2 regions of the Bradyrhizobium zhengyangense genome follow, and region 2 is predicted to be linked to the other one. Evidence: predicted binding sites of a transcription regulator. Region 2 holds the regulator's gene; the other holds the start of a gene.
What was found. Region 2 encodes PhoB, which activates phosphate uptake and scavenging genes when phosphate is short. Its sites were predicted from a motif close to TGTCATNNANCTGTCAT; they were not measured.
Positions count from the first base shown of each region.

Region 1: a site for PhoB is predicted at 1,356-1,372, ahead of L6639_RS30165 (UDP-2,3-diacylglucosamine diphosphatase). Genes of this name have one in related genera too.

Region 1 is NZ_JAKLTZ010000010.1:66,208-75,855, forward strand. Features, by position in the region: gene L6639_RS30160 (glycosyltransferase family 4 protein) at 1-520, opposite strand, end outside; gene L6639_RS30165 (UDP-2,3-diacylglucosamine diphosphatase) at 520-1,332, opposite strand; gene thiD (bifunctional hydroxymethylpyrimidine kinase/phosphomethylpyrimidine kinase) at 1,549-2,349, opposite strand; gene L6639_RS30175 (PAS domain S-box protein) at 2,620-4,599, shown strand; gene L6639_RS30180 (Lrp/AsnC ligand binding domain-containing protein) at 4,697-4,942, shown strand; gene L6639_RS30185 (c-type cytochrome) at 4,953-5,879, opposite strand; gene L6639_RS30190 (CHRD domain-containing protein) at 6,033-6,452, shown strand; gene L6639_RS30195 (VF_A0006 family four-cysteine protein) at 6,611-6,976, shown strand; gene L6639_RS30200 (cystathionine gamma-synthase family protein) at 6,986-8,269, opposite strand; gene L6639_RS30205 (cytochrome c) at 8,546-8,995, opposite strand; gene L6639_RS30210 (xanthine dehydrogenase family protein molybdopterin-binding subunit) at 9,093-9,648, opposite strand, start outside.
Region 2 is NZ_JAKLTZ010000006.1:323,786-333,433, reverse strand. Features, by position in the region: gene L6639_RS24415 (ATP-binding protein) at 1-130, shown strand, start outside; gene pstS (phosphate ABC transporter substrate-binding protein PstS) at 281-1,294, shown strand; gene pstC (phosphate ABC transporter permease subunit PstC) at 1,444-2,433, shown strand; gene pstA (phosphate ABC transporter permease PstA) at 2,435-3,280, shown strand; gene pstB (phosphate ABC transporter ATP-binding protein PstB) at 3,277-4,098, shown strand; gene phoU (phosphate signaling complex protein PhoU) at 4,110-4,826, shown strand; gene phoB (phosphate regulon transcriptional regulator PhoB) at 4,841-5,548, shown strand; gene L6639_RS24380 (GcrA family cell cycle regulator) at 5,653-6,165, opposite strand; gene L6639_RS24375 (aspartate aminotransferase family protein) at 6,632-7,834, shown strand; gene argF (ornithine carbamoyltransferase) at 7,834-8,757, shown strand; gene L6639_RS24365 (Hsp33 family molecular chaperone) at 8,900-9,648, shown strand, end outside.

The DNA of each region.
Region 1 (9,648 bases), on a different contig from region 2:
GATGGAACAGATGGGTGTCGACGCCGCGCGGCCACAGCACGACATTGTCGAAGCCGCGCTCACTGAGCTCCCGGGCCAAAGCGGGCGTCGCCGCCATCACGGCCCGGCTCGGGCTGTGGAAACGGCGTAGCGCCCGCCAGATCAGCGACCCCGGCACCGGCACGCGGGCGCGGACATATTCGGGAAATCGCGTGTGGAAGCTGGTCGTGAACGGCAGCTTGCGCTGGCGGCAATAGCGGCGGACCATCAGGCCGATCGGCCCTTCGGTCGCGATATGGATGCTGTCGGGCCGCGCTTCCTCGATCAGCTCTACAATGCGCGCCGGGCGCGGCATCGCCAGCCGCACGTCGCGATAGCTCGGCATCGCGAAGGTGCGGAACGATTGCGGCGTCAGGAACGTGAACTCGACACCGCGACCTTCGATTTGAAGCCCTTTGGCGGCGTCAGCGAGCTTGGTCAGCGTCCGAACCACACCGTTGACTTGCGGGTGCCAGGCGTCGGTCGCAACCAGGATGCGCATCAGGCCGCCCTTGCTGCCACCTGCGGCACTTGTACCGGCTTCTGCAGATGATCCGCCCAGGTGATGATCTCGAAACGGCCGTCGTCGTGCTCAACCAGCGCAGTGCAGCTTTCGACCCAGTCGCCGCAGTTCATGTAGCGGATGCCGTTCTCGTCGCGGATCACGGCATAGTGGATGTGGCCGCAGATCACGCCGTCGGCGTCGTGGCGCCGCGCTTCGGCGGACAGTGCCTGCTCAAACGCGCCGATATAGTTGACGGCGTTCTTCACCTTCTGCTTGGCCCATTGCGACAGCGACCAATAGGGAACGCCGAACAGGCGGCGGAAGAAGTTGACGAAGCGATTCATCTGGATCGCGAAATCGTAGGCCTTGTCGCCGAGATGGGCGAGCCAGCGCGCGTTCTGCACCACGAGGTCGAAGATGTCACCGTGGATTACGAGATAGCGCTTGCCGTCCGCGCCGGTGTGTACCGTGTTCTCGACGACGTCGATGCCGCCGAAATGGGTGCCGTAATAGTTGCGAAGGAACTCGTCGTGATTGCCGGGCACGTAAATGATCTTGGCGCCCTTGCGCGCCTTGCGCAGCAACTTCTGGACCAGATCGTTGTGCGATTGCGGCCAGTGCCAGCTCGATTTCAACGCCCAGCCGTCGACGATGTCGCCGACAAGATAGATCGTGTCGGCATCGTGGTAGCGCAGGAAATCCAGCAAAAGGTCGGCTTGAGAGCCGCGGGCTCCGAGATGAACGTCGGAGATGAACAACGTGCGAAAGCGCCGCTCCGGGCTCTCGTCACTCACATCGTAACTTCCCATGCGCCAGCCTGTAACTGTGTCCCGTGACAGGGGGATGACCGATTGAACCCTTGAGGCACCCTCAGATACGAATCGAACCTTGCCTCGCCCTCCCCGCGAATATCAGTCACATGCGACAATCAGGCGACATGGTCAGGCAACGATGGCCCGCAAGACCCGGAACCACGGCCAAATTGGTTAATGGCCGGACTGGCGGCGCCAGCAAAGACGCCGGCGTCAGTAAAACTTGTGGAAATGATGGATCGGCCCGTGGCCGTGACCGACGCTGAAACGGTCGGCAGAAGCGATCGCCGCGCTGATCCAGCTCTTGGCATTGCGTACGGCCGTCTCGAGATCCTCGCCCTTGGCGAGGCTCGCCGCCACCGCTGACGACAGCGAGCAGCCGGTGCCGTGGGTATTGCGGGTGGCGACGCGCGGCGCGGCAAGCGCGATCGTGGTGTCCGCACCCACGAGATAGTCGGTGCTCTCCGCCCCCTCGCCGTGCCCGCCCTTGATCAGGACCGCGCGGCAGCCGAGAGACAGCAGGCGGCGGCCCTGGCTTTCGATCTCGACCTCGGTTAGCGCAATCGGCTCGTCGAGCAGCGCGGCCGCCTCCGGCAAGTTGGGCGTGATCACGGATGCGAGCGGCATCAGTTTGGTGCGCAACGCTGCGACGGCCTCTGCGGCGAGCAGGCGGTCGCCTGATGTTGCGACCATCACGGGATCGAGGACGACATGGCGAGGCTTCCAGCGCGCCAGCGCAGAAGCGATCGCATCGATGCTCGCGGCCTGCGCCACCATGCCGATCTTCACCGCGCCGACATCGAGATCGGAAAACACGGCATCGATCTGCGCGGTGACGAACGCTGCGGGCACCGCATGAATGCCGGTGACGCCCTTGGTGTTCTGCGCCGTCAGCGCCGTGATCGCGGACGCGCCATAGACGCCAAGCGCGGCAAACGTCTTCAGGTCGGCCTGAATGCCGGCGCCGCCGCTCGAATCCGAGCCGGCGATGGTGAGCGCCACGGGCGTGGTCATCGCAGGATACGCTTGTTTGAAGAAACCACGGCCATGATCCGTCCTCACATGCCCTGTCCTAGCGCGCCCCCGCAGCCCCAGCAAGCCGGCGAATCAGGCAGAACAAAGCCGCGCAGCCCTGTCGTCCCGGAAGCGGGCATACCCTGCGAAAATATGACCTCGGCATCGCCCGGCCTTGGCGGCCAACTGTGCGAATGACACGTTAGGGGATGGATTCGTCCAGCCAAATTGCGGGCCGGCCTCGGCCCGCAATCCTCTTGGGAATAAATCATGTGGGCCTATTTCGAACGCATCCTCGACTCCTCGATGTTCTCACCGCACGGCATCTGCCTGCTGTGGGAGCCCGAGCTGATCTGGCTCCACGCCGTCTCGGACGCCGCCATCGCGGCGGCGTATTTCTCGATTCCGTTCGCACTCGCGATCCTTGTCACCAAGCGGCGTGACCTCCAGTTCGGCTGGGTGTTCTGGGCGTTCGCGATCTTCATCATGGCCTGCGGCCTGACGCATATGCTCTCGATCTACACGCTCTGGGTGCCGATCTATGGCATCGAGGGCCTGGTCAAGGCGGCAACCGCCGTCGCGTCGATCTTCACCGCGGCCGCGCTCTGGCCCCTGCTGCCGAAAATCCTGACGATCCCCTCCCCGTTCGAGCTGCAAAAAGTCCAAGCCGCGCTCGAGGTGGAGGAGATCAAGAGCCGCGATGCGACCCAGCTGTTGAAACAGGTGGGCGAGGCCCAGCGCGCGATGCGCGAGAGCATGACGCGTCTCACCGCCATCGTCGAGACCGCGGTCGACGGCGTCATCCTGTTCGACGCACAAGCCCGCATTCTGCTGTTCAACCCCGCCTGCGAACGGCTGTTCGGCTATCGCGCCGACGAGGTCATGAATCTCGACATCGGTATGCTGATGGCTGACGAGAAGAGGCCCTCATCGACCGGTCGTGCGCCGGGTTTCGCAACCGGGGAGACCGCCGGCCTGCGCAAGGACGGATCGACCTTCCCGATGGACCTGTCGGTCGGCCAGGCCTGGCAGGATGGCGAGCTGATCTACGTCGGCATCGTTCACGACCTGACCGCGCGCAAGCTGACCGAGCAGCAGCTCCAGCAGGCGCAGAAGATGGAGACGGTCGGCCAGCTCTCCGGCGGCATCGCCCACGACTTCAACAATCTCCTCACCGTGATCATCGGCAACGCCGAGCACCTCAGCGAGCAGCTCAAGGCGCGGCCCGATCTGCGGCAATTTGCCGACGACATCTGCGAGTCCGGCGAACGCGGCGCGGAACTGACGCAGCGGCTGCTGGCGTTCAGCCGTCGTCAATTGCTCCAGCCGCGCACGATCGATTGCCGCGAGCTGATCTTGTCCATGCTCAAGCTGTTCAAGCGCACCTTGCGCGAGAACATCGAGATCAGGACGACGTTCGGTTCCGGCACCATCCAGGCCTTTGCGGACCGCGCCCAGCTCGAATCCGCCGTGCTGAACCTGGCGCTCAACGCGCAGGACGCGATGCCATCAGGCGGGCATTTGACGCTGAGCACGGAGATTGCCGCAATCGACGAGGACTATCGCGCGCTTCACCCCGAGGTCGCATCCGGCAGCTATGCCCTGATCTCGGTGACTGATGACGGCGAAGGCATGACGCCTGAGGTCATCGAGCGCGCCTTCGAGCCGTTCTTTACCACCAAGGAAGTCGGCAAGGGGTCCGGCCTCGGGCTGAGCATGATCTATGGCTTCGCCAAGCAATCCGACGGCCATGTCTCGATCTATAGCGAGCAGGGTCTTGGGACGACGGTCCGGATCTACCTGCCGCGCGTCGGCGCCGGACAAACCGTGGCCGAAATGCCCGAGAACGACGAAGCCGCACCGCGCGGCCATGAGACCATCCTGATCGCAGAGGACGATCCGTTCGTGCGTTCCTCGGTGATCCTCCGCGTGGAGGCGCTCGGCTATCGCGTCGTCGCCGCCGTTAACGGCAAGGAGGCCCTGCAGCGGCTGCGCGCCGACCCCGGCATCGATATGCTGTTCACCGATATCGTCATGCCCGGCGGCATGAGTGGATGGGAGCTCGCCGATCAGGCCCGTCGTATTCGTCCCGGCCTGCCGGTGCTGTTTACCTCGGGCTATGCGCTGGAAACCCTGGTCGAGCAGGGCCGCGCGCAAGCTGAGGCCGTCGTCCTGACCAAGCCCTATCGCAAGACCGAGCTCGCCCAGCGGCTCAGGGATGCATTTGCGGCAGCGGCGGTGACGTCGTAAAGCCGCGGACCGGTGTCTGGCGGTCGGCCAGCCCGCTTGCTAAATGGGGCCGGTTTTGGCCTATTAGCGGCAAGATATGTCTTCGGAGTTGACTGCAATGGTTCCTTTCTTCGTCCAGATTAAATGCAAGCTTGGCCAGTCCTACACGGTGGCCAATGCGCTTGCCGAAGCCGAGATCGCCTCCGAGATCTACTCCACCGCCGGCCAATACGATTTGCTGGTAAAGTTCTATGTCGACAAGGACACCGACATCGGCCACTTCGTCAACGAGAAGGTGCAGGTGCTGCCCGGCATCCAGGACACGCTCACCATCATCACCTTCAAGGCGTTCGGCACCGGCTAGCCGGTGCCGCTCAGCCGCCGCCTTCCTTGCGCTTGGGCGGCGTCGGGCCGTCGACCGGCGGCAACGACTTCAGATAGGCGGCCATCGCGGCGCGATCCTCCGGCTTCAGTTGCGCGAGGTTCTTGATTACCGGCCGCATCGCGCCCGATGCGCTGTCGCCCTCGGGCATGTCGCCGGTTTCGAGGAAGTCGGCAATATCCTTCTCGCTCCAGTCACCGATGCCCTTCTGGGTGATGTTCGGCACCCAGCCCTCGCCTTCGGGATTGGGGCCGCCGGCAAAGCGCTGCGAGCTGATGACGCCGCCCAGAACATTGCGCGGGCTGTGGCATTCGGCGCAGTGGCCAAAACCGTTCACGAGATAGGCGCCGCGATTCCACTCTGCCGGATGCATCGCCGCCGGCACGAACGGCCTGACATCCATGAACAGCAATTTCCAGATGCCGACATTGCGGCGGATGTTGAAGGGAAACGGCAGATCGTGGTCGCGCACGCGACCCGCGACCAGCGGCAATGTCTTCAGATAGGCAAAGAGATCGCGGACGTCGTCGACCTTGGCGATGTGGTAGGACGTGTAGGGAAACGCCGGGAAGTAGTGCGTGCCCTCAGGCGAAATGCCGCGCATCACCGCATTGACGAAATCGGCCTCGCTCCAGCGGCCGATGCCGTCGGTGGGATCAGGGGAAATGTTCGGCGCATAGAACGTCCCGAACGGCGAGCCGAGCGCGAGGCCGCCGCCGAGCTTCAAACGATCCGGTTGATTGGGCACGGCGTGGCAGGACGAGCAGCCGCCGGCATTGAACAGCTCCTGCCCATTGGCAAGATCGGGCGCGCGCGTCGGCGCCGGCAAGGCCAAGGCGGTCGGCGCGGTCAGCCACCAATAGACGGCAAAGGCTGCGACAACGGCAACCAGGAAGACGGAAATTGTTCGTCGCAGCATTCAGGATCCCTTTGAGCTCGAGCGTATTTACGGATCATCCCGTAGCCGCTCCAGCCACGAATAATTTAGGTGGTTTGATCGGAATCCGGGAATAAAGTCGGAACCGCACTGTTTGCAAGTTGACAGCAATCAGGCGTCAACAGGGAGAGACCCATGAACAAAGCGCTTTTTGCCACGCTGGCACTCGGAGCCGCCGTCGCATTCGCAGGCCCGGCCAGCGCGGAGAAGCTGAAGGCGACACTGGACGGCAAATCCGAAGTCCCCGCCACCACCAGCAGCGCCACCGGCACCGCCGATCTCGACTATGATGCCGCCACCAAGAAGCTGTCCTGGAAGGTGAGCTATTCCGGCCTCTCCGGCCCGGCCACCGCCGCCCACTTCCACGGCCCCGCCGAGGTCGGCAAGAACGCCGGCGTCGCAGTGCCGATCCCTGGCATCGCCAAGAGCCCGGCCGAGGGCTCGGCAACGCTGACCGACGCGCAGGCCTCCGATCTCCTCGCCGGCAAGCTCTACGTCAACATTCACACCGCGGCGAACCCGGGCGGCGAAATCCGCGGCCAGGTGACCAAGTAAGTTTTAGCGTAACTTTTCGCGAAGGCCGGGCGCGGGAAGCGTCCGGCCTTTTCGATTCCGGACGGCCCACATGGCATCGCACGGCCCGGATAGAACCAATCAGGCTGCCAAGCTAGAATACCCGAGCGCGCCACCCTTCGCGGCGCCGGGAGCGGTTCATGACGAACGCATCGATGCAACGGAATATGCCGACACACGTCGCGTCCGTCAACGCAGCTCGCCCGTTGGCAGCCTTTGTGATTGCCGCAGCAATGCTGCTGTCATCGGCCGAGATCGCCGGCGCGCAAACCGACTTGGAACGGCAGGCGCAATGCGAGCTGGCGGCCATCCGCGACACGAGATCGCCGCTTGCCGTCCAATACATCCGTTCGGCCTGCAACTGGCTCGTGGTCAACGGCGAGTCCCTGCTGAACGCATCCAGCAAGGGCTACTATGTCTGCCTCGTGCGCCAGCTCTCGGGTGCCCAGTCCAACGAGGCGGCTGCGGCGATCATGTCGGCATGTCGCGCGTCCAATCCGCTTTGAAGCCGCCGCCTAAGCCCCGCTGAGCGCATGCTCGAGATCGGCGATCAAATCGGACGGATTTTCGATGCCGATCGACAGCCGAATGGTGCAATCGAGCACGCCGATCTTGCGGCGGATATCGGCGGGCACGCCGGAATGGGTCATCGTCGCCGGCAGGCTCGCCAATGATTCCGTGCCGCCAAGGCTAACCGCGAGCTTGAAGATCTGCAGGCCGTTGAGAAACTTCTCTGCCGCCGCCTGGCCGCCGACGATGTCGAACGAGAACGTCGATCCCGCGCCCAGGCATTGCCGCGCGAACACGCGCCCTGCCGACGAGGTCTCCGCATGATGGCCGAGATAGTGGACCTTCGCCACCTTGGCATGGTCGCGCAGGAAATCCGCAACGAGGCGCGCATTGCTGTTGGCCTTCTCCATGCGCAGGCTCAAGGTTTCCAGGGAACGGTTGATCATCCAGCAGGAATGCGGATCGAGCTGGGTGCCGATGGCGCCGCGCAGCGCCTTGATGCCCTTCATCACCGCCTTTGTGCCGAGTGCCGCCCCCGCGATCAAATCGGAATGGCCGCCGACATATTTGGTCAGCGAATACAGCGAGATGTCAGCGCCATGCTCGATCGGCCGTTGAAATACCGGGCCGAGCAGCGTGTTGTCGCAGGCGATGATCGGCGTGTGGCCTTGGGCCTTGCCGATGCTGTCGGCGACGCGGCGCATCAGTGCGACGTCGACCAGCCCATTGGTCGGGTTGGCCGGCGTCTCGACCAGGATCATCGAAACCCGCCCCCGACGCATCGCCTCTTCCGCGGCCTGGTTGACCACCGCCTCATCGATGCCGTCGGCAAAGCCGACCGCGCCGATCGAGAAGCGCGACAGTGTGTTCGTCAGCAGGGTTTCGGTGCCGCCATAAAGCGGCTGCGAGTGCAGAATGACGTCGCCAGGGCGAACGAACGCCAAAATCGTCGTCGAGATCGCCGCCATGCCTGACGAGAACAGCGCGCAGCTCTCGGTGCGCTCATAGACCGCGAGCCTATCCTCGACGATCTCGCTGTTGGGATGGTTGAAGCGCGAATAGACCAGGCCCGCCCCCATGCCCTCTGGCGGCTCGCGGCGGCCCGCAACGTAATCGAAGAAGTCCTGCCCGTCTTCTGCCGTTTTGAAAACGAAGGTCGAGGTCAGGAACACCGGCGGCTTGATGGCGCCTTCCGACAGCTGCGGATCATAGCCATAGGTCAGCATCAGCGTTTCCGGATGCAGCATATGGTTGCCGATATGGGTTTTCGACGGGAACGGTTTTGCCATGGCCTGTCTCGCTGTTGCCTGAGATCGCCGCCGCGCGCCGGAACACGGGACGGCGTCGGGCATCAACGCCGCAGCGGCGCGAGCAAACATAATCCTTCTGGTGGTGATCCGTCAGGGCATACGGACAGAATTTGCGGCACACACAGCTGTCATTCCCCGCGAAAGCGGGGAATCCAGTATTCTAGAGACAGTAAACGTTGCCTGCGCCGCTGCGACGTACTGGATCGCCCGCCTTCGCGGGCGATGACACCTAGCTTGTGGAAGGACTCGCAACTGCTACTTCAGCTTCAGCCGGTAGGTCTCGTGGCAGTCGTTGCAGCGATCGTTCATCGCGGCGTAGGCCGCCTTCAGGCTTGCCACGTCCTTGATCTTGCCCTTGACGTCGGCGATCGCCTTTTGCACCGGCGGGATCTTGGAGTCGAAATCGGCCTTGTTCTGCCAGACCTTCGGCGAGGAACCATAGTTGGCGTTGACCACGTCCTGCTTGGGATTGACCTCGAAGGTCTTTGCGATTTTGGCGACGTCGGCCTCGAGGCTGGCGATCGCCGCGTCGGCTGCTTTCTGATCGTAGGGGATTTCGCCTTTCGTCATCTTGAGGATCACGCCGTACATGCTCTTCGCCTGCGAGCGCATCAGATTGTCCTGCTGGACGGCGACCTCCTGCTGCGCCATCACGGCGCCTGCACCCAGAAGCAGGGTGCCCGCGACAATCAACATTCGTTTCATAGGCTTATTACTCCGGCTCGCAAGTCGGTTTGGGGGAAACCATAGGGGTTAGAACCCGGCCGCGGGCCGTTCATTCCCGCGGAGCCGGGCGGCAGCCTTACAGGCTGTGCCGGCGGTGGTGCTCGTTGATCGCGATCCACACCCGCTCCGGCGTTGCCGGCATGTCGATGTGGTCGATCTTGTACTCGCGCCAGAGCCCGTCGACGATGGCGTTGACGACGGCCGGGCAGGAGCCGATCGCGCCGGCCTCGCCCGCGCCCTTCACGCCCATTGGATTGGTCGTGCAGGGAATGTTGTTGGTCTCGAACACGAAGGCGGGACCATCGGCCGCACGCGGCAGCGCATAGTCCATGTAGGTGGCGGTGATCAGCTGGCCGTCGGTCGCACCATAGACCACCTGTTCCATCAGCGCCTGGCCGATGCCCTGCATGGCGCCGCCATGGACCTGGCCCGCCAGGAGCAGCGGATTGAGCGTCTTGCCGAAATCGTCGACGATGACGTAGTTGACGATTCTGATGATGCCGGTGGCCGGATCGATCTCGACCTCCGCCAGATGCGTGCCGTTGGGATAGGTGCCGTCGGCGCTGGCGAAGGTCGCGCTGCCATTGAGCTTCGACGGATCGGCGCCCGCGCGCTTCGCGACGTCGGCGAAC
Region 2 (9,648 bases):
CACGGGACTCGGATTATCGCTGGTGAAACATATTCTTAACCGTCACCGCGGCCGTCTTTTAATCGAAAGCGTGCCCAAGCAGGGTGCGACGTTCACCGCCTGTTTCCCCCAGGCTAAGACTTTAGTTTAGGCGATAAAGCAAAGTGATTTCAATCGCTTAGTGCCGTCATCCGACTGTCACGAAACCTTCGTAAAAGCTCAGCCGACCGCTCCTAAAGGGGCGGCACGGGGAGCGCGATCGGGCGCGGATGGCGCTTCGCTCCCCTGTATGGAGACCAGCATGAATTTCCTCAAGACTATCGTCGCTGCCGGCTTGGTCGCCGCAACGACGACGACGGCTTTCGCCGCCGACATCACCGGCGCCGGCTCGACCTTCATTTTCCCCGTCCTTTCCAAGTGGGCCGACGCTTACAAGAAGGAATCGGGCAACGGCGTTAACTACCAGTCGATCGGTTCCGGTGCCGGCATCAAGCAGATCCAGGCCAAGACCGTGACCTTCGGCGCGACCGACGCTCCGTTGAAGGCGGATCAACTCGTGAAGGACGGCTTCGCCCAGTGGCCGATGGTCATGGGCGGTATCGTCCCGGTCGTTAACATTGAAGGCGTGAAGGCCGGCGAACTCGTCCTCGACGGCGCCACCCTCGCCGACATCTTCATCGGCAAGATCACCAAGTGGGACGACGCTGCGATCAAGAAGCTGAACCCGAATGCCAAGCTGCCGTCGGATGCGATCTCGGTCGTTCACCGCGCGGACGGTTCGGGCACCACCTTCAACTTCACCAACTATCTGTCCAAGACCAGCGCCGACTGGAAGAGCAAGGTCGGTGAGGGCACCGCCGTCGAGTGGCCGGTTGGCGTCGGCGCCAAGGGCAACGAAGGCGTTGCCGGCAATATCGCCCAGACCAAGAATTCGGTCGGCTACGTCGAATACGCCTATGCCAAGCAGAACAAGCTGACCTACACCAAGATGGTCAACAAGGCCGGCAAGACCGTCGACGCGACCAACGAGGCGTTCCAGGCCGCCGCGTCCAACGCCGACTGGACCAGCGCTCCGGGCTACTACCTGATCCTCACCGACCAGCCCGGCGACAAGTCCTGGCCGATCGTCGCGACGACTTTCGTGCTGATGCACAAGGACGCCACCGACAAGGCCGCGTCGCAGGAAGCGCTGAAGTTCTTCAAGTTCGCCTTTGAAAAGGGTGCGAAGTCTGCCGAAGAGCTCGACTACATCCCGATGCCCGACAACGTCGTGAAGCTGATCGAGAAGACCTGGTCGGCCGACATCAAGAGCTAGGCTCTTTGCTCTCTGGACGCAGTGCGGCCTCCAATGGCCGCATTGCGCGCCATACGACGTTTCGGTCCCGGACTGACTTTGCGCTGTGTCCGGGGCGCGAGATCAACCAGAAGCGTATATCATTGGTACAGGGGATCGGCGTGGCAGATATGGCTGTCGAGAGCAATGTGATTGATGCCGCCGGTCCGTATGATCGCGCCAAGGCTTTGAGCGCGTTCAAGCTCGGCGACGTCACCTTCTACTGGATCACGCGCCTCAGCGCGATTTCGGTTCTCCTCATTCTCGGCGGCATCATCATCTCGCTGATCATCGGCGCCGTCCCGGCGATGAAGGAATACGGCTTCGCATTCCTGTGGACGCAGCGCTGGGCCCCGTCGGCGGATCCGCCCGTACTCGGCGCGCTCGGACCGATGTACGGCACGCTCGTCACCTCCTTCATCGCGATGCTGATCGCCATTCCCGTCGGTCTCGGCATTGCGATCTTCCTCACCGAGCTGTGCCCGCAATGGCTGCGCCGTCCGATCGGCATGGCCATCGAGTTGCTCGCGGGCATTCCCTCGATCATCTACGGCATGTGGGGCTTCTTCGTACTGGGGCCGTTCCTGGCCAACACCTTCCAGCCCGTCATGATCAAGATCTTCGACGGCATCCCGGTCCTGGGCGCGATCTTCGCAGGTCCCCCGTCCTATCTCAGCCTGTTCAACGCCGCGCTGATCCTCGCGATCATGGTGCTGCCCTTCATCACCTCGATCTCGGTCGACGTGTTCAAGACCGTGCCGCCGGTGCTGAAAGAGGCCGCCTACGGCGTCGGCTGCACCACCTGGGAAGTCGTCCGCAGCGTCGTGATCCCCTACACCCGCGTCGGCATCATCGGCGGTGTCATGCTGGCCCTGGGGCGCGCCCTCGGCGAGACCATGGCCGTGACCTTCATCATCGGCAACTCGTTCCGCATCTCGTCATCGATCTTCGCGCCGGGCACCACGATCTCGGCGGCGATCGCATCCGAATTCGCCGAGAGCGACGGCCTGCACCAGTCCGGCCTGATCCTACTCGGCCTGTTGCTGTTCGTGCTGACGTTCTTCGTGCTCGCCGGCGCCAGGCTGATGCTGCTGCGCCTGGAAAAGAAGGCGGGGAAGTAACATGAACCCGATTTACGCACGCCGCCGCCGCAAGGACATCGTCATTCGCGGGCTCTGCGTCGGTGCCGCCGCCTTCGGCGTCACCTGGCTCGCGCTGATCCTGATCACGCTGCTCTATAACGGCGTGGCCGGCCTCAGCCTCGACCTGTTCGTTGCTGATACCCCGCCTCCGGGCTCGACCGAAGGCGGCCTCCGCAACGCTATCGTCGGCTCGCTGATCATGACCGTGATCGGCGTCGGCATCGGCGCGCCGCTCGGCCTGTTCGCCGGCACCTATCTCGCCGAGTACGGCCGCAACGACAAGCTGACCTCGGTGATCCGCTTCATCAACGACATCCTGCTGTCGGCGCCTTCGATCATCATCGGCTTGTTCATCTACGGCGCAGTAGTGGTACCGATGCGCGGTTTCTCGGCGATCGCAGGTTCGCTCGCGCTGGCCGTCATCGTGATCCCGGTGGTGCTGCGCACGACCGAGGACATGTTGCTGCTGGTGCCCAACGCGCTGCGCGAGGCGGCTTCCGCGCTCGGCCTGCCGCGCTCGCTGGTGATCAAGCGGATCGCCTACCGCGCGGCCCGCTCCGGTCTTATCACCGGCGTGCTGCTCGCCACCGCCCGCGTCGCCGGCGAGACCGCGCCGCTGCTCTTCACCGCGCTGTCGAACCAGTTCTTCAGCCTCGGCCTGAACAAGACGATGGCGAACCTGCCGGTGACCATCAACAATTTCGTCCAGAGCCCCTACGCCTATTGGAAGCAGCTCGCCTGGAGCGGTGCGCTGTTGATCACCCTCACCGTGCTTGCCCTGAACATTGGCGCGCGCATTCTCGGCGCCGAGAGGACTGCAAAATGACCGACCTTTCCGTATCCGTGAGTTCGAACGCTCATTTGGCGTCGCAACAGCCGCTGCCGGAAGCCCCGGCCAAGGTGACGGTGCGCAACCTCAACTTCTATTACGGCGAGCACCACGCGCTGAAGAACATCAATCTGGCGCTCGGCACCAACCGCGTCACGGCCTTCATCGGCCCGTCGGGCTGCGGCAAGTCGACCCTGCTGCGCATCTTCAACCGGATGTACGACCTCTATCCCGGCCAGCGCGTCACCGGTCAGCTGATGCTGGACCAGACCAACATCCTTGACCCCAAGCTGGACCTCAATTTGCTGCGCGCCCGCGTCGGCATGGTGTTCCAGAAGCCGACGCCGTTCCCGATGACGATCTACGAGAACATCGCCTTCGGCATCCGCCTCTACGAGAAGATCTCGAAGTCCGAGATGGACGATCGCGTCGAGAAGGCGCTGCGCGGCGGCGCGCTGTGGAACGAGGTCAAGGACAAGCTCAACGCCTCCGGCCTGTCGCTCTCGGGCGGCCAGCAGCAGCGCCTCTGCATCGCCCGCACCGTCGCGGTGCGGCCTGAAGTGATCTTGTTCGACGAGCCCTGCTCGGCGCTTGATCCGATCTCGACCGCCAAGGTCGAGGAGCTGATCCAGGAACTGTCCGAGAACTACACGATCGCGATCGTCACCCACAACATGCAGCAGGCGGCCCGTGTCTCCGACAAGACCGCCTTCATGTATCTCGGCGAGCTGATCGAGTTCGACGACACCAGCAAGATCTTCACGTCGCCGTCCGACCGGCGTACGCAGGATTACATCACCGGCCGGTTCGGCTGAGGAGACAGGACATGGGTTCTGAACATACCGCAAAAGCCTTCGACACCGACCTCCAGGAGCTCACGCGCCTCGTCGCCGAGATGGGGGGCATCGCCGAGCGCATGATCGTCGATTCCGTCGATGCGCTGATCCGCCGCGACGTCGCGCTTGGCCAGCGCGTCGTCACCATCGACGCCGAGCTCGACGCGCTCCAGAAGAAGATCGAGGAGCGCGCCGTGCTCACCATCGCACGCCGCCAGCCGATGGCGGTCGATCTGCGCGAGATCGTCGGTGCCATGCGCGTTGCAACCGACCTCGAGCGCATCGGCGACCTCGCCAAGAACATGGGCAAGCGCGTCGCGGCGCTGGAGACGGATTTCCATCCGCTCAAACTGTTCCGCGGCCTCGAACACATGACCGACCTCGTGCAGCAGCAGGTCAAGTCGGTGCTGGACGCCTACGCCGCGCATGATCTGCCGGCGGCGATGACGGTGTGGAAGGGCGACGAAGAGGTCGACGCCATCTGCACCTCGCTGTTCCGCGAACTCCTCACCTACATGATGGAGGATCCGCGCAACATCTCGTTCTGCATCCATCTGATGTTCTGCGCCAAGAACATCGAACGGATCGGCGACCATGCCACCAACATCGCCGAGACCGTGTTCTACATGATCGAAGGCCAGGCCATCACCGACAAGCGGCCGAAGGGCGACATGACGACCTTCGCCACGACGATCCCGAATACTTAAGGAGCGACGAGCCCATGGGCGCACGCATTATGGTTGTTGAGGACGAGGAAGCTCTCACCGAGCTTCTCCGCTACAACCTCGAAGGCGACGGCTATGACGTCGAGACGGTGATGCGCGGCGACGATGCCGACACCCGCCTCAAGGAGCACATCCCCGATCTGATCGTGCTCGACTGGATGCTGCCGGGACTATCAGGTATCGAGCTGTGCCGCCGGCTGCGCGCACGCTCCGATACGAAGCAGCTTCCGATCATCATGCTCACCGCGCGTGGCGAGGAGAGCGAGCGGGTAAGGGGCCTTGCGACCGGCGCCGACGATTACATAGTCAAGCCGTTCTCGGTGCCCGAGCTGCTCGCGCGCGTGAAGGGCCTGCTGCGGCGCGCCAGCCCCGAGCGGCTTGCGACCGTGCTCGCCTTCGGCGACATCGAGCTCGATCGCGAGAAGCGCCGCGTGGCGCGCTCGGGCCGGCCGATCGATCTCGGCCCGACCGAATATCGTCTGCTGGAGTTCTTCCTGGAGCATCCCGGCCGCGTGTTCTCGCGCGAGCAGCTGCTCGACAGCGTCTGGGGGCGCGACATTTATATCGATGAACGCACCGTCGACGTGCATATCGGCCGCCTGCGCAAGCTGCTCAATCTCGGTCGCGAGCAAGACCCGATCCGCACCGTCCGCGGCGCAGGCTATGCGCTCGACGATCGCTTTGCGAAGGCCGAGCAGACGTAACGGCGGCTGCAAGCAAGCAAAATAAAAAAGCGCGCCTTGTGGCGCGCTTTTTTACGTCTCGATCGTCCCGGTCCGTACCGGGACGATGTCGTCTAGAGCTGGGCTCAGCGCGTGCTCGGCTTGGCCGGCGCACGACGGCGATCGGCCGCCGGTTGATAGGCCACCCGCGAGTGCTGGGCGCAGTAGGGCAGGCCGGAGAGCGCCTTGCCGCCGCAGAAGAAGAAATCCGGGCTCGAGGGATCGCCGACCGGCCAGTGGCAGGTGGCTTCGTTCAATTCGAGCAGCGAGAGCCGCTGGCTCATCGGCACCACGTTGTCGTAGGTAACAGGCTCGGCCTCGACCTCGACCTCGAAGGCCTGCGCCAGCGCGGTGTTGCCGCGTGCGATGGGGCGGCTCACCCGCATCATGTGCTGCGCTGGACGCGCCTTGCGCGGCCGGGGAGCTGCTGACGAGGGGCTCTTGGCGCGGCCGGACAGGCCGAGCCTGTGCACCTTGCCGATCACGGCGTTGCGGGTCACGTTACCAAGCTCAGCGGCGATCTGGCTGGCCGAAAGTCCGGCCTCCCAGAGCTTTTTCAGCTGCTCGACGCGATCATCTGACCAGGTCAAAACCGTCATTGCACCCTTTCCTTCGCCGGCGCCAGCCATCCTGGGGCCTCACGACGAATGCCTAAGCTTCGAAAAACCCGTGCCGCCAGAATCCCTTAAGGCTCGCCGGGCGCACCAGATGCGCCCGAACGTTTACGCCGGTACATGAGGACTTAAGGGATCAGAACCGCTGCACGAGATGTCGTATCTGACAAGCCAAACGCTACAATATGGCGTGACTCACGCGCAAGAGTCCGCCGACTCGCTTCCACATGTTCCGTGGCGAAAATCCCGTAAATTTAGCACCGCAAGACTACGGAATCAGCGTTTCCTGGGGCTTTCCGGGCGGCATTGACACCCGTGGTGCCAAGCATAAGATAGTTGCGCGTGCCGCCCTTAAAAGGCGGCACGTTTCGTTTTCCGGGCTAAATGACGCGCTGCGCAAGGCGCGTTCAGGCCGTCCGAAACACCCTGAGTGACCACTAAAGAGACCGTCATGACCAACAGCGCAGCGCCGCATTTGCTCCCCGTTTTCGCCAGGGCCGACATCGGTTTCGAGCGCGGTGAAGGCGTCTGGTTGATCGCAACCAATGGCGACCGCTATCTCGATTTCACCTCGGGCGTTGCCGTGAATGCGCTCGGCCATGCCCATCCCGCGCTGGTCAAGGCGCTGCAGGAGCAGGCGACGAAGCTCTGGCACATGTCGAACCTGTTCCAGAGTCCTGACGGTGAGAAGCTCGCTGCGCGCCTCTGCAACGAGAGCTTTGCGGACTTCGTGTTCTTCTGCAATTCCGGCGCCGAGGCGCTGGAGGGCGTGATCAAGCTGGTCCGCCATCATCACTTCTCCAAGGGCCATCCCGAGCGTTACCGCATCATCACCTTCGAAGGCGCCTTCCACGGTCGCACGCTGGCGACGCTGGCCGCGACCGGCTCGGCAAAATATCTCGAAGGCTTCGGTCCGCCGATGGACGGCTTCGACCAGATCCCGCATGGCGACATCGAGGCCGTGAAGAAGGCGATCGGCCCGCACACCGCCGGCATCCTGATCGAGCCGATCCAGGGTGAGGGCGGCGTACGTCCGGCGACCCCCACCTTCCTCAAGGCGTTGCGTCAGCTCTGCGACGAGAAAGGCCTGCTGCTTGCGTTCGACGAGGTGCAGACCGGCATGGGCCGCACTGGCGAGCTCTTTGCCCATCGCCGCACCGGCGTCACGCCTGATGTGATGTCGCTGGCGAAAGCGCTCGGCGGCGGCTTCCCGATCGGTGCGATCCTGGCGACCGCGGATGCGGCCGCCGGCATGGGCCCCGGCTCGCACGGCTCGACCTTCGGCGGCAATCCGCTGGCGATCGCGGCCGCGAACGCCGTGCTCGACGTCATGCTCAAGCCCGGCTTCTTCGACCACGTGCAGAAGATGTCGCTGCTGCTCAAGCAGAAGCTGGCCTCCGTGATCGACCGTCACCCCGATATCGTCAGCGAAATTCGCGGCGAGGGGCTCTTGATCGGCATCAAGGCCGTGGTGCCATCAGGTGATCTGGTCGCTGCGCTGCGCAACGAGAAGCTGCTCACCGTCGGCGCCGGCGACAATGTCGTGCGCTTCCTGCCGCCCTTGATCGTCACCGAAGCCGAGATCGAGGACAGCATCATCAGGCTCGAACGCGCCTGCACGGCGCTGTCGGGCAACAAGCGGGCGGCAAGCTGATGAGCAAGGCACCCAAGCACTTCCTCGATATCAATGAGCTGCCGCTGTCGGAGCTCAAGAGCATGCTCGCGGCCTCCTCCGCCATGAAGGCGAAGCAGAAGGCGCATCAGCCGGTGCGTCCGCTCGAGGGCAAGACGCTGGCGATGATCTTCGAGCGCCCCTCGACCCGCACGCGCGTCTCGTTCGACGTCGCCATGCGCCAGCTCGGTGGCGAGCCCATCATGCTCACCGGTGCCGAGATGCAGCTCGGCCGCGGCGAGACCATTGCCGACACCGCGCGCGTGCTGTCGCGCTATGTCGATGCCATCATGATCCGCATCCTCAACCACGAGGCGTTGCTGGAGCTCGCGGCCTACGCGACCGTACCCGTGATCAACGGCCTGACGCGGCGCTCGCATCCCTGCCAGGTGATGGCCGACCTCATGACCTATGAGGAGCACCGCGGCCCGATCGAAGGCCGGACCGTGGCCTGGACCGGGGACGACAACAACGTGCTGGCGTCCTGGGCGCATGCCGCCGAGCGCTTCAAGTTCAAGCTCAATGTCGCAACGCCGCCGGAGCTTGCCCCGAAGAAGGTGATGCGCGACTGGATCAAGGCGACCAATGCGCCGATCGTGCTCGGCACCGATCCCGAGGCCGCGGTGAAGGGCGCCGATTGCGTCGTCACCGACACCTGGGTGTCGATGGGCGACAAGGAAGGTGAGCACCGTCACAACGTGCTCAAGCCGTACCAGGTCAATTCCAAGCTGATGTCGCTGGCCAAGCCCGATGCGCTGTTCATGCACTGCTTGCCCGCCCATCGCGGCGAGGAGGTCACCGACGAGGTGATCGACGGTCCGCAATCGGTCGTGTTCGACGAGGCCGAAAATCGCCTGCACGCGCAGAAGGGCATTTTGGCCTGGTGCTTCGACGCGGTGAAGTAGCGGGTGGTTGGCGTCGCGCCGGCCACAAACACCGCTGTCGTCCCGGCTCTACGCTTGCGCTTGTCCGGGACGACACCGAGTTTGAGAGTGCTGCTGCTCACACCCCCTTCCATTTCCTGCCCTCGACCCCAGATAAAGCGCCATGGTTTCCCAATCCCCTGACATGAAAACCAGGCCCGAAGGCCCGGTTCGCGCGCCTTCCGCAGTTCCCGTCGATGACGCCGTGCTGCCTTACGAGGTCGATGCGCTCGATGTGCGCGGCCGTCTGGTGCGGCTTGGCCCCGCACTCGACGAGATCCTGACCAAGCACGATTATCCCGCACCGGTCGGCAAGTTGCTCGGCGAAGCCATCGTGCTGACGACGCTGCTCGGCTCGGCGCTGAAATTCGAGGGCCGCTTCATCCTGCAGGCCCAGACTGACGGGCCGGTGTCGTTCCTGGTGGTCGACTATCAGGCGCCCGATCGCCTGCGCGCCTATGCGCGCTTCGATGCCGAACGCCTCGGTGATGCCAGGGACTCCGGCACGCTGCTCGGCCGCGGTCATCTCGCCATGACCATCGACCAGGGGCCGGACATGAGCCGTTACCAGGGCCTGGTTGCGCTCGACGGCGGCAGCCTGGAAGACGCCGCCCACGAATATTTCCTGCGCTCCGAGCAGATCCCGACGCGCGTGCGCCTTGCTGTCGGCGAGGAATGGCGCTCGAGCGACGGCGGCAAGCACCGCTGGCGCGCCGGCGGCATGCTGATGCAGTTCCTGCCGAAGGCGCCGGAGCGCGCGCGGCAGGCCGATCTGCATCCCGGCGATGCGCCCGAGGGCCTTGAGGTTCACAGCGTCGCCGAAGACGACGCCTGGGTTGAGGCGCGCTCGCTGATCGAGACGGTCGAGGATGT